One region of the Arthrobacter sp. KBS0703 genome, then DNA from elsewhere that is predicted to be linked to it. Evidence: predicted binding sites of a transcription regulator. Region 1 holds the regulator's gene; the other holds the start of a gene.
What was found. The regulator HrcA, encoded in region 1, represses chaperone genes, less so after heat shock. The targets are predictions, from matches to a motif close to TTNGCACTCGNNNNNNNCGAGTGCNAA.

Region 1 (7,831 bases):
GATCGTCTTCGACTTCTTCGACATCCTCAAGTCCAAGACCCGCGGCTACGGATCGCTCGACTGGAAGGCCGACGGCGAGCAGGTCGCCGATCTGGTCAAGGTGGACATCATGCTCCAGGGTGAGCAGGTTGACGCCTTCTCCGCCATCACGCACCGGGACAAGGCCTACGCCTACGGTGTGATGATGACCGGCAAGCTGCGTGAACTCATTCCGCGCCAGCAGTTCGAGGTGCCCATCCAGGCCGCCATCGGCTCCAGGATTATCGCCCGGGAAAGCATCCGGGCCATCCGCAAGGACGTCCTGGCCAAGTGCTACGGCGGTGACATCACCCGAAAGCGCAAACTTCTGGAAAAGCAGAAGGAAGGCAAGAAGCGCATGAAGATGGTGGGCCGGGTCGAAGTGCCGCAGGAAGCGTTCATCGCGGCGCTCACCACGGACGAATCCAAGGACAAGGCCAAGAAGTAGTGGTTGCTGTGGCTTTCCCTGGACATCGCGCCACTTGTGCACAGGGCGGGACACATGCCTAGCGTTCTTCCCTTGGGCGACCCGGCGCCGTCGGACGGTCTCCTGCCGCCGCAGGCGCTGGAAGGTGCCGCGGACCGGGCTTTCGGGCTCTACGTGCACATCCCGTTCTGCGCCGTACGCTGTGGCTACTGCGACTTCAACACGTACACCGCGACGGAGCTGGGTGGCGGCGCGTCGCAGGATGCCTATGCCTCCACGGCCATCTCCGAGGTGGGATTCGCCGCCCGCGCGCTGGAGCAGTCGGGCCTTCCTGCCCGCCGGCTCCGCACAGTGTTCTTCGGCGGCGGGACCCCCACGCTCCTTCCGGCTGAGGACCTGGCCCGGATACTCCGCGCCGCCATCAGCGAGTGGGGGATCGAACCGGGCGCCGAGGTCACCACGGAGGCCAATCCGGACTCCGTGACGCCCGAATCTCTCCGCGTGCTCGCCGACGCCGGCTTCACCAGGGTTTCTTTCGGCATGCAGTCCGCCGTGCCCCACGTCCTGAAGGTTCTGGACCGCACGCACACACCCGGCCGCGTTCCGCTGGTGGTGCAGTGGGCGCGCGAGGCGGGGCTGGCCGTGAGCCTGGACCTCATTTACGGCACGCCCGGTGAATCGCTTGAGGACTGGCGCTACTCGCTGGAGACCGCGCTTTCCTACCGCCCGGACCACATCAGCGCCTACGCGCTCATTGTGGAGGACGGCACCAAGCTCGCGGCGCAGATCCGCAGGGGCGAGGTTCCGGGGATTGACGACGACGACCACGCCGCCAAGTATGAACTCGCCGACCAGCTGATTTCCGACGCCGGCCTTGACTGGTACGAGGTCAGCAACTGGTCCGTCACGCCGGAACAGGCGTGCCGGCACAACCTTGCCTACTGGCGCGGCGACGACTGGTGGGGGATCGGACCCGGGGCTCACTCGCACGTCGGCGGCGTGCGCTGGTGGAACGTCAAGCATCCCACCGCCTACGCCGGACGGCTCGCCTCGGGCGTCTCTCCGGCGGCAGGGCGCGAAACCCTCGACGCCGAAACCCGCCAGGTGGAGACGGTCATGCTCGAGGCCCGGCTGGCGTCAGGCCTGGCCGTGGCTTCGCTGTCCGCCTTGGGCAGGCACGCCGTGGCAGGGCTCATTGCTGACGGTCTCGTGTCACCCGCGGAGGCATTCCGGGGCCGGCTGGTCCTCACGCTCAAAGGCCGGCTGCTGGCGGATGCCGTTGTCCGAAGGATCCTGCCGGATTAACTCTCCGCAGGACCCCGGAGTCGCGGGACCCCGGAGGGCTACTTGATCCAGCGCAGGTTGTACTGGTACCGGTGCGGCTGGCCGCGGTTGACGTGGATGCCCGCGGACACTGAGAAGCACGTCAGGGCAATCCAGATGAGGGTCGCCAGCACAGCGAAGATGTTGCCGACCACGGGAAGCAGCACCAGGAGGTTCGCGAGGACCGCCGCGATGGTGGGGGGCAGCGAGAAGTTGAGGGCTTCTTTGGATTCCTGCGCCGTGAACGGCCCGCGGTCGCGGAAGATCAGGTAGATCAGCAGCGCCGGGACGCAGCCCAGGATGCCACCGAAGTGGGCCAGCGTGGCCCATTGCCTGTCCTCGCTGGCCGTCAGCGGCAGAGCATTGGCAGGAACGCCATGGTACTGGGGCAGGTCCTGGCCGGACGGGGTGTCCCTGCGGTCGCGAGCGTCTTCTGCCACTTGTCTTCCTTAAACTTGCGTTGGTGCGTTATTGCCGGTGCCTGCAATGCTGGCGCGGCCGGCCCGTGGGGCCGGAAGGCGGCAGCGCGTGAGGCGCCGTACCAAGAATACTGGGTCGGGCGCGGAATGGACGACCGAACCACAGCGTGGTGTGCGTTCACGCCCACGGCGCTGTATCCAGCGGTCCTACGATGCGGTACCCCTAGGCTGTGCCTACGGCACAGTGAGAAAGTCGATGACCTCTTCTACCCTGCCTAGCAGGGCCGGCTCGAGGTCGGCATAGGTCCGCACGGCGCCGAGCAGCTTCTGCCAGCCAAGCCCGACATCTTCCTTCGTGGAGTGCGGCCAGCCGAAGGCCGTGAGGATGCCCGTTTTCCAGTCGGTCCCGCGGGGCACCACCGGCCACTGCGCGATGCCGAGCACGGACGGCCTGATGGCCTGCCAGACGTCGACGTACGGGTGGCCCACAATCAGCACGTTTCCGGCGGCGCCCGGAGAAGCCATGACGGCCGCGGCGATCCTGGACTCCTTGGAGTCCGGCACCAGGTGGTCAACCAGCACACCCAGCCTCCTGCCCGGTCCGGGGCGGAACGCAGCGACGGCCCCCGCCAGGTCGTCAATGCCGTGAAGAGGCTCGACGACGATGCCCTCCACCCGGAGGTCGTCACCCCAGACCTTTTCCACGAGTTCGGCGTCGTGCTTGCCCTCCACCCAGATCCGGCTCGCCTTGGCCACCTGGGCACGCTGGCCCTCCACCCTGACGGAACCCGACGCCGTCCGCGCCGCTGTCCCGGATCCCTGCGGTTTGCCGGAAGGGGCAGGGGGCATCAGCCGGATGGGCCGGCCTTCGAGGAGGAACCCGAAACCAAGGCGGAACGACCGCGATTTCCCGCACCGGTCCTCGAGCGCCACGACGTGCATCCCGCCGGATTTCTCCACGCGGGTCACCGCGCCCACCCAGCCCGACTGGACCTCTTCGAGCACCATCCCGCGCTCTGCTGGCACTTCCGGCAAGTCATTCTTTGCGGGCGCCGCAATCTCCTGCGGGCCCCAGGTCTGGTACTGCATTCGTTCACATCGCTTTGCACTAGGAAGATGCCGCCCCGGCAACTTATCTGCTGCCGGGCCGAAGGGTGCCCGGAATTTCGCCCGGAGCGGTACCAATGCTAACAACGAGCCGTCTCATATTAGACTTGTTAGCACTTAGGCATGTGGAGTGCTAAAAAATGGCTTGCAGGGCGCCGTCCTGACAAGCCAGTTACGGTCGATCGGAGGTGGACCATGAGCGAACCACGCAAGCTCGAGGTGCTGCGCGCCATTGTCGAGGACTACGTCCATTCCCGGGAACCCGTCGGATCAAAAGCCTTGGTTGAACGCCACCATCTGGGCGTTTCCAGCGCCACTATCCGCAACGACATGGCTGCGCTGGAGGATGAGGGACTCATCACGGCACCGCACACCAGCGCCGGAAGGATCCCCACCGATAAGGGCTACCGGCTCTTCGTGGACCAGATCTCGGCTGTCAAACCGCTGTCCCAGGCGGAGCGCCGCGCCATCCAGTCGCTGCTGGAGGGATCTGAGGACCTCGACGACGTCCTTGACCGGACTGCCAGGCTCCTGTCCCAGCTGACCAACCAGGTCGCCGTCGTGCAGTACCCCCACCTGAGCCGTGCCGTGGTGCGCCATATCGAATTCGTGCTGCTGGCCCCCCGCAAGGTCCTGATCGTCCTGATCGCCGACAGCGGCAAGGTTGAGCAGCGGGTCATCGACGTCGGCCAGGAACTGGGGGAGGACGCCCTGTCCGACCTGCGGACGCGGTTCCTCGCAGGCGTCGGCGGGACACCCCTGATCATGCTCCCGCAGCACCTTGCCGCTGTGCTGGCAGGCTGCGGGCCTGACCAGCGCCGGGCCGCCGTCGCCCTCAGCAGGGCTCTTGAAGCCCTCGCCCACAGCAGCCGGGAGGACCGGATGGTTATGGCGGGAACCGCCAACCTCGCGCGGTCCAACGTGGACTTCCCGCTCAGCATCGGGCCCGTCCTGGAAGCGCTCGAAGAGCAGGTGGTCATGCTCCGGCTCCTCAGCGACATGGCGCAGGACCCCCGGGGGGTTGCCGTCAGCATCGGCCGGGAGAATCCCTATGACGGACTCGCCGAGGCTTCGGTGGTAGCCACCGGCTACGGCCCCAACGCCAGCGCCAAGGTCGGGATCCTTGGCCCCACCCGCATGGACTACCCCACCACCATGGCCGCCGTACGCGCGGTGGCCCGTTACCTTTCGAGGATCCTGGGCCCGTGATGCCACGGCCCGGCGGTCCCCGCACCCCAGGCAGTACAACGAGGAAGAGATACGAACTTTGAGCAGCCACTACGACGTTCTTGGAGTCTCCCCGGAAGCCACCGGCGAAGAGATCAAAAAGGCCTACCGCAAACTGGCCCGCACCCTGCACCCGGACGTCAACCCCGGAGAAGATGCCTCGGACCAGTTCAAGGCCGTCACGCATGCCTACGAGGTGCTGTCCGATCCGCAGAAGCGCCGGGTCTACGACACCACAGGCAACGAGAACGGCACTGACAACGGCTTCGGCGGCGGCGGCTACGCCGGGCAGGGGTTCGCGTTCCAAGACATTTTTGACACCTTCTTCGGCGCGGGGGGAACCTCAGGTCCGGCGTCGCGGGTCCGCAGGGGGCAGGACGCCCTCATCAGCATCCGGATCGACCTGCGCGACGCCGTCTTCGGCGTCAACAAGAAGATCGAGGTGGATACCGCGGTCACCTGCCCCACGTGCGACGGGTCATGCTGCCGCGAGGGTAGCCACCCGGAACGCTGCGACATCTGCGGCGGCAGCGGCCAGGTCCAGCGGGCCGTTCGCTCCATCCTCGGACAGGTGATGACGGCCGCCCCGTGCGGTTCCTGCGAAGGCTTCGGAACGGTCATCAAGGACCCCTGCAACGAGTGCAACGGCCAGGGCCGGATCCGCAGCCGCAGGTCCCTCACCATCAAGGTTCCGGCGGGCGTGGCCACCGGCACCCGGATCCAGCTCTCCGGACAGGGTGAAGCCGGCCCGGCCGGCGGACCCTCGGGCGACCTCTACGTGGAGATCCGGGTCAACAACGACGCCACCTACGTCCGCGACGGCGACGACCTCCATGCCACCCTGAACATCCCCATGACTGCCGCGGCCCTTGGCACCGAACTGAGCCTGGACACTTTCGACGGGAAACAGGAGATCGACGTCAAGGCGGGCACCCAGTCCGGCGAAATCATCACCCTCCGCGGCCTCGGCGTCACGCACCTGCGGGGCTACGGCCGCGGTGACCTCAAGGTGCACCTGCAGGTTGAGACGCCGTCGAAGCTTGATCCTGCGCAGGAAGACCTGCTGCGGCAGCTTGCGAAGCTCCGGGGCGAGCAGTTCTCCGAGGGCAAGCTCGCGGCCAGCGGAGGCGTCTTCGCCAAGCTCCGGGACCGCTTCGGTAACCTGTAGCGGTGAGCAACCCCGTATTCTTCACCACCGCCGGAGCGCTGGACGACGCGGCGCCGGGATCGCAATTCACGCTGGACGGGGCCGAGGCGCGCCATGCCGTCACGGTCAAGCGGCTGGCAGTGGGGGAGAGCGTTGATATCGCCGACGGCGCCGGCAAGAGGCTCACCGGGACCGTGTCGAGCGTGGCGCCGGCGGCGCTGACGGTCGAATGTGCATCCGTCGCCGTTGAGGAGCGGCCTGACGTTCGCCTGGTCCTCGTGCAGGCGCTGGCCAAAGGCGACCGTGACGAACTCGCGATCGAGACTTCGACCGAACTCGGCATCGACGCAGTCGTGCCCTGGCAGTCGGAACGCTCCATCGTCCGGTGGAAGGGCGACCGTGCGGCGAAGGCCCACGCCAAGTGGCAGTCCGCCGTGACGGCCGCGGCGAAGCAGGCGCGCCGTGCCTGGATACCGGATGTCCGCTCCGCCGTCGATACCCAGGGCCTGGCCGCCGCGGTGTCGGCTGCCGGCCTTGCGGTGATCCTTCACGAGGACGCGGTCAAGCCGCTGCGGCAGGTTCTGGAGGGGTGGCGCGACGCCGGCCTGCCGGAGGACGGCGGACCCGCCGAGATTCTCCTCATCGTCGGGCCCGAGGGCGGCATCAGCCCCAGGGAAGTCACCAGGCTATGCGGGGAGGGAGCGGTGACGGCCCTCCTTGGGCCGCACGTGCTGCGGTCGTCCACCGCCGGACCGGCCGCCGTCGTCGTCGCGAGTGATGTCCTGGGCCGCTGGTAACGGCTGTGCCGGCAACTAGCGTACGGTGAAACCCCGCGAGTCCACGTTCAGTTCCTCGGCGGGCTGGCTGGGATTGATCTGGGAAACCCGGATCTCGTAGCTGCCCGGTCCGAGATTGACTGCCATGTTGAAGGCTCCGGAGGCCCCCGGCTCTTTCGCCGCAGTGGTTTCGCCAGCCAGATAGCGCTGCTTGTCGCCGTTTTCCTGGACCTTGAGGATCTGCCAGTGCAGCTTGCCGCCGGGAACGGTGCTGCGCCCGGTGATCTTGACCCGGCCGTCGGCGACTTCCACGCCCTGCTGGGGATCGATGATCCACACCGGCGCCACCATCCCGGCGCTGCGTGACGTGGGCGAGCCGAGCTTGACGTGCTTGAAAGCCACGTAGTCGGTGTGCCCGTCCACTAGGATCACGACTTCAATCTGCTGGCCGGCGTCGATCAGGCCGGAACTCGCGCCCGCTGCCGTCGCGGTGTAAACAAGCTGCTGGATGGCCCGCTGGGCCATGTCGGCGTCGAGATTGGCGTTGAAGGCGTCGGCAGACACATCCACCGTGATGACGTTGGTGCCCGAGATCGACGTCGCGAGGTTCTTGGGGTTCTGCCAGGGCGTGAAGTAGTCCGGATCCAGGGGTGTTTCAGACATCATGGCCCGCAAGGCCCGGGTGATCGGGTTCTCCTCGTCCGGAACATCCCGGAACTCCCGGTAGAGGAAGACGTTGCTGTTGCTCCGCCCGATCCAGTACACCGGCGCCTTGTTCGAGGACTGCATGGTCTCCAGCGGCGCGCTGGTGGTGGGAACGCCGTCGGTACCCGCGGCGCGCTGGGAAGTGGAGGGAACGTTCGATGATGTGACGGCGGGGTCGGAGTCGGCGATGCAGCCGGACAGCAGCAAGGCGGCAGGGAACAGCCCAAGGAGCACCGCGGAGCGCATCCGCGAAGCTACCTTCCGGCTGGAACTTCCTGACTGCCTGATGTCTGTGGACCCTTCGTATCAGCAGCATGTGCGTGCTGAGTGTGTTGGCGGCTGTGGCTGCGGGCAGGCCGAACCGTTCCCCGCTGACTTCTTTCCCAGCATTACACACGGCTCCGGGGCCACGGTGGCCTTTATCGGCTGACGGGCGAACTGCAACGGGAACGATATGAGGCCGATACAAAGTTGATACCTAATTGCGGGAACCCGTCACGGAACCGCTACCTCGGCGGCCGCCGGGAACGGTGAGCGCGGGCGGGCGCTGGCGTAAGATGGAAGAACTCTTAAGAGTTATTTTCGAACTGGAGGGAACAAGTGGCCTGCGGGCCGGCACCATGACTGAATCAGCAAACGGAAAGCGCCGCCTCAACACCGGAGACCGCACTACAGGTGAATT
Region 2 (7,831 bases), 800 kb from region 1:
CCGCAAGCGCTGGGGCTGCTCGCCGTACCAGGCCATGCAGTCGCTGGCGGAGCTGACGGCGATCCAGCCGGCCCCGGCCACCACGGTCCGGCTGAAGCGCAGTGTGCTGGACAGCATCCGGGACCGCGAGGAACTCGCCGGCCGGCTGAAGCGCGCCGCGGAACTCGGCAGTTTCAGCAGTGCCTCCACGTCGAGCCCCTGGCACGGCGCCCGGCTGGTGACGCGGAAGGAGACGGAGGAGGCGCAGGATCTGGCACGCTCCGTCGCGAAGAAGCTGCCGCTGCTGAACGAGCGCATGAAGGACGTGGCCGGCCACGCGGAGATCCGCCTTGGCACGACCTTTGCCGAGTGGGGTTCCCAGCTCAAGCTGCTGGTCGCCGTCCGGGAGAGCCTGGACAAGTTCACACCCGATATCTTTGACCGGCCCGTGCACGACCTCATCTCCGCGACCGCATCGTCCGCCTGGCGCCGCGAGCACAACGTGGACATGGCATCCATGCAGCGTTCGCGCCTGCGCCGGGTGGCCAAGGAGTATGTCCGGCCCGGCGTGCACATCGCCGACCTCCACAGCTCACTGGTGCTGGTGCAGGAGCAGCGCGCACAGTGGGCCGGGTACGCCACCACGCAGCGACATCCCGCGGTGCCGTCGGGACTGGCCGAAATCACCCTCATGTACCGGGGCCTGACCCGTGAACTGAAGATGTTGGGCGACGCCCTGCGGCACACACCGGCCGGCGGATCACTGGAAACGACGCCCTACCCGGAACTCATGGAACGGCTGGAACGGCTCGTCGCCGACAGCCAGACGCTCAAGACGCTGCCCGAGCGCACGCTGCTGATCGAGAACATGCGCGAGCACGGTCTGGGCGAGCTGCTGGCGGATCTCTCGGAGCGTGAGGTCCCGGCCGAGTCCGTTGCCGCGGAGCTCGAGCTCGCCTGGTGGCAGTCCGCCCTGGAAGCGATGATCAGCGGCGATGACTACCTCGCCATGTCCGACGGCGACGCCCTGCGCCAGCTTGAGGCCGAGTACAGGCTTGCCGACAACGCCCATATTGCCAGCGGTGCCGGACGGCTCCGGTGGCAGCTCGCCGAGCGCTGGCGCGCCGGCATCGCCAAGAACCCGCGCCAGGCGGACCTCCTCAGGAGCCTGCTCAAGGACGGGCGGGTCACGCTGGCGGCGCTGACGGCCCAGGCTCCGGAACTTGTTCCCATGCTGGTTCCTGTCTGGTCGGTGAGCCCGTACCTGATGACGGGCCTCCTCCCTGCCGAGCAGAAGTTCGACGCCGTGGTCATCCTGGATGCAGAAGCGACGTCGCTGCAGGCTGTCCTGCCGGCCGTGGCCCGCGCAAAGCAGGTCATTGCGTTCGGGGACGACAAGATCGCGAGCCCGCGCACGTTCACCGTCGCGGTGGAGCGGCTCGCTGCCGGCGAACAGTCGCACCAAAGCGTTGAAAGCGCCTTCACCGCGCTGGCTGCGGTCCTGCCGACATGGCGCCTGCACTCCGTGTACCGCGCGGTTGACGAAGACCTGGTGCTGCAGCTGAGCAAGGGCTTTTACGACGGCGGCCTTCGCCGCCTTCCCGAAGGCCAGTCCGCCACGGGGCTGGACCGTGCCCTGCTGGTGGAGTACCTGCCCGACGGCACGGGGCTGCCGAGCGCCGATCACGAGGGCGTGGAGTCGGTCGTGGCGGAGGTCAACCGCGTGGTGGAGCTGGTGTTCGAACACGCCCGCCTCCGTCCGCGCACCACCCTGGCCGTCGTCACAGCCAGCCTTCGGCATGCCGCGAGGATCGGCGAGGCCATCCGGCTGCAGCTGCCCAACCATCCTGCGCTGGCCGAATTCTTCACCGCCGGGGATGAGTCCTTCCGCGTGGTAGATCTTGAGCGCGCCCAGGGGCTGGTCCGCGACCACGTGATTTTCTCCCCGGGCTACGGCCGGACTCCGCACGGGCGCGCCCTGCACAACTTTGGTCCGCTGTCCGCCGAGGGCGGCCGGGCCAAGTTCGCCCTGGCCATGACCCGCGCCCGCCAGTCCTTGCACGTCCTGACGTGCTTCAAGCCGGAAGACCTTGACCGGACCCGGCTGGCGCACGGGGCGGTGGACCTGTACGAACTGCTGGACCGCGAGATCTCCGGCAACACGGACCTCGGCCTGTCTCTTATACACATCTAGATGTGTATAAGAGACAGGCGCTCGGGGCCTGTCACTTATACACAACTAGATGTGTATAAGAGACAGTGGCGGACCTCGGCGACCGGCTGCGGGCTCGCGGGGCCCGCGTCTGGCACCAGTATGACGGCGTCATCGACGTCGTGGCCGCGGCCGACCCCCTCAGCACCATGGGCCAGGACGCCGCTGAGATACCGCGGCCGGTGGCCATCGAGTCTGACGGGACCGAGCAGTACCGGCAGATGACGGTCCGCGAACGCAGCAGGCTGCGCCCGCAGCTGCTGGAGCGCCTCGGTTGGCGTTACATGCCTTTGTGGACGATCGAAGTCTTTACGGATCCCTCAGCCTGCGCCGACCGGATCGGCGGCTACCTCGGACTCGAGAAGCCCGCCCTCCCGCTCCGGTCCGTGGGCTCGCCGGGGTTCTTCGACGACGACGTCAGCTCTCTCGCCGAGGAGCCCTACGAGGGCGGCGGCGAGGGTTCCTACGACGGATCCTACGATGGCGACGACCAGGATTCGGACCCCGGTGCGGGCCGCGGCAGCGAGGAATTCGTGGTGGGTCCGGAAGGGTTTTCAGACGGCAGCGCCGACGAAGAATTCAGCGACGCCCATGAAGACGATGTTGAGAACGACTACGACGGTGATACCGCGGACAGGAAGGACGGCACGCAGTGAACGCCGCTGCAGTGAACGATGGCTCCCGGAAGGACGCTGGCACCCCGAGCGACGGCGGCTCCCCGAAGGGCGGCGCCACCCGGAATGGCGCCACCCGGAATGGCGCCACCGCCTCTTCGAAGGCGTCCGGGCCGGCTCGGAAGACCCCCGGCCCGGTGAAATCGGCGGGCGTGGTGCCCAACAAGGCGTCCGAGGACGATCCGCGGGTGTGGGGCGATTCCGGTGCCGACAATGACCACGATGCGTGGCTGAAGGAGCAGCGGCCCCCTCACTGGGGTTAGCCGCCTGCTGACCCCACGAGTACAAAGAACAGCTTGCCCTGGGTTGAGGCACCCGCAAGGGCACTGGCCTGGGCTGGCGTTGCCGCCACGACTATGAGGCCTTCCGAGTCGCCGGTGCCGAGCCACTGGCCGCTCTGGCCCTCTTGGCCTGACGTCCACAACACGGGCACGGAGCTGGCCAGCACCTTTGATGAAGACGCTTGCTCGTAGCCGTTGCCGTTCGTCAGCACGACGTTGACGAGCTGGCCGGGGGAGACCAGCTGGATGGAGGCAGGGTCCGCCATGCGCAACGGCACTGCGGCAGAACCAGGTGCGGCTCCCGTGAGCAGTCCAGGCCCCACGAGCTGGGCGTCCGAGAGCAGCTGCCCCTTGCGGAGTGGGGCGGCCAGCTGTTTTCCCTCCAGCCCTGGGGCATCAGTGAACGAGCCGGCGGGCAGCAGGGACGGCGGAATGTTGACCGCCGCGATGTCGTCGCCGCCCAGGGCCGCTCCTGTCTCTTATACACATCTAGATGTGTATAAGAGACCCGCGCCGCGGCGATGGCCCGGACGGTGTGGGCGGGGGCGGGCGTGAGCTGGTGGACGGCTAAGCCGGCGGCCAAACAAAGCAGCAGCGCCACGGCAAGGCGGCGGTTGCGGGTCAGCCAGCCGGCGAGGTCAGGAGCCCGGCGGGGCGGGCGGCCCGGGCTTCCGGGAAGCGCAGTGCGTCGGCTGGCGCGCCCGGCCGACGGGGAGGTCCTGACGGGGAAGATTCCGGTAGCTGGCATGCTGCCACGCTACGTAGCCTGTAGTGCTGAGTGACAGGCGGGAGTTGCCCTATGTGGAAAGCGGGCCGCGCAGGGGCCCGTATGTGGACATCCGCGGGGCGGACATCATTCCGGACAAGCAGGGCGGGGCGGGGTCAGCTGGCAGCGGGAGCCGCCGGAGCGGCGGCAGGCACAGCAGGGGCTGAAGCGGCCGGTGACGACGAGACCGTGCTGCCCTTGGCATCGCGCGAATCAGTGCGGTAGAACCCGGATCCCTTGAAGACAACGCCTACGGTGTTGAACTTCTTGCGAAGGGTCCCCTGGCACTCGGGGCAGGACGTCAGAGTGCTGTCGGTGAATGACTGCACGATGTCGAAGGCATGGCTGCAATCCTTGCAGGCATAGGCATACGTGGGCACTGTGGATCCTCCTCATGGACAAGCGGCAGGTCCTGTGCTGCAAGCTTCATCTCCGGGACATTCCTTGACGGAACACCGCGGCGGAAATGACCGCTTAGCAGTCGCAGGGCCTGAGTGCCAATTCTATCACCCTGCCGGCGTTGCCTCCACGTCAGCGGTACCGCTTTCACGCCAGCCGGATCACGCCCGAGGGGGTCAGGACCGCGTCGACGGGCCGGTCAAAGCTTTCGGCCGGGATCGTCGAAGCAGGCAGGAGCTCGGCGTCGTAGATGATGGCGGCCCTGGGGGCGCGCAGGCCGGTGGCATCCACCGCCGCCAAGAACTTGTCGTAGTACCCGCCGCCCTGCCCGATCCTGTTGCCGTTCATGTCCACGGCCGTGGCGGGGAGGAACATTGCAGCCACCTCCTTGATGGCCTCGAGGCCGTGGCGCTCCCCGGCCGGCTCCTGGATGGGCGCGTACCTGCTGCGGACAAATTCGGAGGACGGGTTCCAAAACACCCAGCTCAGGGCGCGGTCCGGTTCGCAGACGGGAAGCAGCACGCTGTGGCCTGCCTCGTGGAGGGCGGTGATCAGCCGGAGCGTGGGCGGTTCGAAGGCTACGCCAAGATAGGCGGTGAATGTCGCCGGCCGTCCGTCCGCGATCGTGTCCGCCCAGGCCAGGCCGTGGGCGGCAATTCCGTCCGCGGCGTCCGATAAGGCGCTGGCCGGCAGTCCCGCGCGCAGCGTCCGGTGCCTGGCACGGATCTCATCCTTAGCCGGCTGGTTCTCTGGTGGCATGGCGGGCCGTCCTTTGTCGTGTCGGGAGTCCGGCCGGGCCACTGCCGGAAGCATTTACCGTATGAATGTTCCCTCCGATAGATTAGTCGAGTGACTTCCACTAATCGTTCAGTCCGCAAGGCCGTCATCCCCGCAGCGGGCCTCGGCACCAGGTTCCTGCCCGCCACGAAGGCGATGCCCAAGGAGATGCTGCCGGTGGTCGACAAGCCGGCAATCCAGTACGTCGTCGAAGAGGCCGTCAAAGTTGGCCTGAGCGATGTCCTGATGATCACCGGACGCAACAAGCGCGCCCTCGAGGACCACTTCGACCGGGTTCCCGCCCTGGAAGCCACCCTGGAGGCCAAGGGAGACACCGCCAAGCTGGAGTCGATCCAGGCAGCGAGCAACCTGGGGGACATCCACTACGTCCGTCAGGGCGACCCCAAAGGGCTGGGCCACGCTGTCCTGCGCGCCCGCCAGCACGTGGGACACGAGCCTTTCGCCGTGCTGCTCGGTGACGACCTGATCGATGCCCGCGACGAACTGCTGAGCACCATGATCGAAGTCCAGGCCAAGACCGGCGGCTCCGTCGTGGCCCTCATCGAAGTGGATCCGTCCCAGATCAGCGCCTATGGCTGCGCCGATGTTGCCGCGATCGACGGCGAGGGCTTCGTCCGGATCAACAAGCTCGTGGAAAAGCCGGACGTCGACGAGGCACCCTCCAACCTGGCGATCATCGGCCGGTATGTACTTCACCCCGCAGTATTCGACGTGCTCGAACGGACGGCCCCCGGACGCGGCGGCGAAATCCAGCTCACAGATGCGCTGCAGGAACTCGCAGCCAGCGACGGAGACGGCTATGGCGTCTACGGCGTGATCTTCCGGGGCCGGCGCTACGACACCGGCGACAAACTCAGCTACCTCAAGGCCTGTGTCCAGCTCGCCATCGACAGCGACGACCTTGGCCCCGGCCTGCGTGAGTGGCTGCCGGAGTTCACCGCCGGACTGAACAAGTAACCCTCCATGAGGGTCAGCCACATCTGGCCGGTCACGCTGGAATGCGGGGACATCGTCCTGCGTCCTATCCGGTACCGTGACCGCAAGGAATGGACGGAGGTCCGTACGCGGAATAGCGAGTGGCTTGCACCCTGGGAGGCATCCAACCCCGCGCCGGGCGGCGCGCTGCCCGACTACCGGCAGATGGTGAAGTCCCTGAACTCCCAGGCGGCCCAGGCAACGGCCCTGCCGTTCCTGATCACGGCCTGGACCCCCGGGTTCCGCGACCCGGTCATCGTGGGCCAGTTGACGGTGTCCTCGATTGTGTGGGGCTCGGCCATGATGGCAACGCTTGGCTATTGGGTGGACGAGGCCAGGGCGGGGCAAGGGATCGCGCCCACCGCTGTTGCCATGGTCACGGACCACTGCTTCCGGACGCTGGGCCTGCACCGCATGGAGATCAACATCCGGCCGGAGAACGGTCCCAGCCTCCGTGTCGTGGAGAAACTCGGTTTCCGCGACGAGGGCTACAGGCCCCGGTTCCTGCACATCAACGGGGAATGGGCTGACCACCGAACCTTCGCGCTGACCTCAGAGGAGGTTCCGGAGGGGCTGCTCGGTCCGTGGCTCCGCAGGAGACCGGCCTGAGGGTCCGGGGCCAGGCAACTTCCTCGGCATAAGTCCATTGATTTGAGAGCCCGCCCGCGACACACCGAGACGAATGCCACACCCGGTCGCCTATTCCTCATACGGTTTTGTATGTGGACATCCCCCTTAGCAGCTCAGTCATCCTTGTGGTCGCTGTCGCGCTCTGGATTTTATGGGTTGCCCCTTACGTGCTCCGCAACCGCCGGCATCAGTTCCAGGCTGCCGGTGACCTGACGGTGGAGACCGTTGACGCCGAAACTGCAAACCCGCAAGCCGGGAGGGTCGCACACATGACCGCCCAGCAGGAGAAACGCATGGACACCAGGAAGAGCAGCGAATCCGCAGCCGGCTTCACGCCGGCCAGGTCCGGTGGCCAGCCGGCCGCAAAGGACGGCGGTGCCTTCCGCATCCGCTACGGACGGACAGCCATCGCCCTCGCCGGGCTGCTGTCCCTCATTACAGCGGTGGTCAGCGGCGTCCTGCGGATCTTCGGCATCGGCAACCCCTGGCTTCCGGCCCTGGCGTTCCTGACCGGCGCTGCCGCCGTCGTTCTTCTGCGTCGGCTGGCCGTCCGGGACCGCCGGAAGAAGATGAACGCCGCATTCAGCGCTGCCATGGGTTCGCGGGCTGAAAGCAGTACCCGCACGGAGCGGTATTCGGATCCGGTGCCGTCCGGGGAAGGCGCCGTCCAGCGGGAAAACATGCTCTTCGACGCCGAAGCCGTTGCGCCCCGACCCAAGCCCCTGACGGCGAGGGAACTCCGCGAGGCCGCCTTGGCAGTGGCCGTCGCAGCGGGAGACAACAGTGCCGCCCAGGCTGCCAGCGAACCGGCCGCGGCTGAAGACACCAGCTGGGAGCCGGTAGAAGTTCCCAAGCCCACCTATGTTGAGGCTGCTAAGGCGGACCGCCCCGCACCCGAACCGCTCGATCTTCCGGAGTCTCCCAAGGCCGTCGGCAAGCCTTCGCTCAAGCAGGGCCCCGCCGCTGTCTCTTATACACATCTGGCCGTGGCAGCGCCGAATGCCGGCCCCGCGCGGCCCCTGACCAAGGCCCAGAGCGCGCTGAGCAACCTTGACGACGTCCTGCAGCGCCGCCGGGCGTAGCGACCGTCCGCGCGGGTGTAGCCTCAGGCCATGAC

Region 2: B1A87_RS02665 (FmdB family zinc ribbon protein) is a predicted target of HrcA. The motif match lies at 4,387-4,413, and genes of this name have one in related genera.

What each region holds. Positions count from the first base shown of each region.
Region 1 covers NZ_MVDG02000001.1:1,366,243-1,374,073, forward strand. The annotation lists gene lepA (translation elongation factor 4) at 1-466, shown strand, start outside; gene hemW (radical SAM family heme chaperone HemW) at 521-1,750, shown strand; gene B1A87_RS06465 (DUF4870 domain-containing protein) at 1,789-2,208, opposite strand; gene B1A87_RS06470 (DUF3097 domain-containing protein) at 2,422-3,276, opposite strand; gene hrcA (heat-inducible transcriptional repressor HrcA) at 3,490-4,503, shown strand; gene dnaJ (molecular chaperone DnaJ) at 4,562-5,689, shown strand; gene B1A87_RS06485 (16S rRNA (uracil(1498)-N(3))-methyltransferase) at 5,692-6,465, shown strand; gene B1A87_RS06490 (GerMN domain-containing protein) at 6,481-7,395, opposite strand; gene B1A87_RS06495 (PhoH family protein) at 7,770-7,831, shown strand, end outside.
Region 2 covers NZ_MVDG02000001.1:562,472-570,302, forward strand. The annotation lists partial or broken gene B1A87_RS02650 (AAA family ATPase) at 1-2,611, shown strand, start outside; gene B1A87_RS02655 (hypothetical protein) at 2,844-3,128, shown strand; gene B1A87_RS02660 (RcpC/CpaB family pilus assembly protein) at 3,125-3,610, opposite strand; gene B1A87_RS02665 (FmdB family zinc ribbon protein) at 4,029-4,292, opposite strand; gene B1A87_RS02670 (5-formyltetrahydrofolate cyclo-ligase) at 4,459-5,070, opposite strand; gene galU (UTP--glucose-1-phosphate uridylyltransferase GalU) at 5,161-6,066, shown strand; gene B1A87_RS02680 (GNAT family N-acetyltransferase) at 6,073-6,693, shown strand; gene B1A87_RS02685 (hypothetical protein) at 6,807-7,796, shown strand; gene B1A87_RS02690 (SDR family oxidoreductase) at 7,827-7,831, shown strand, end outside.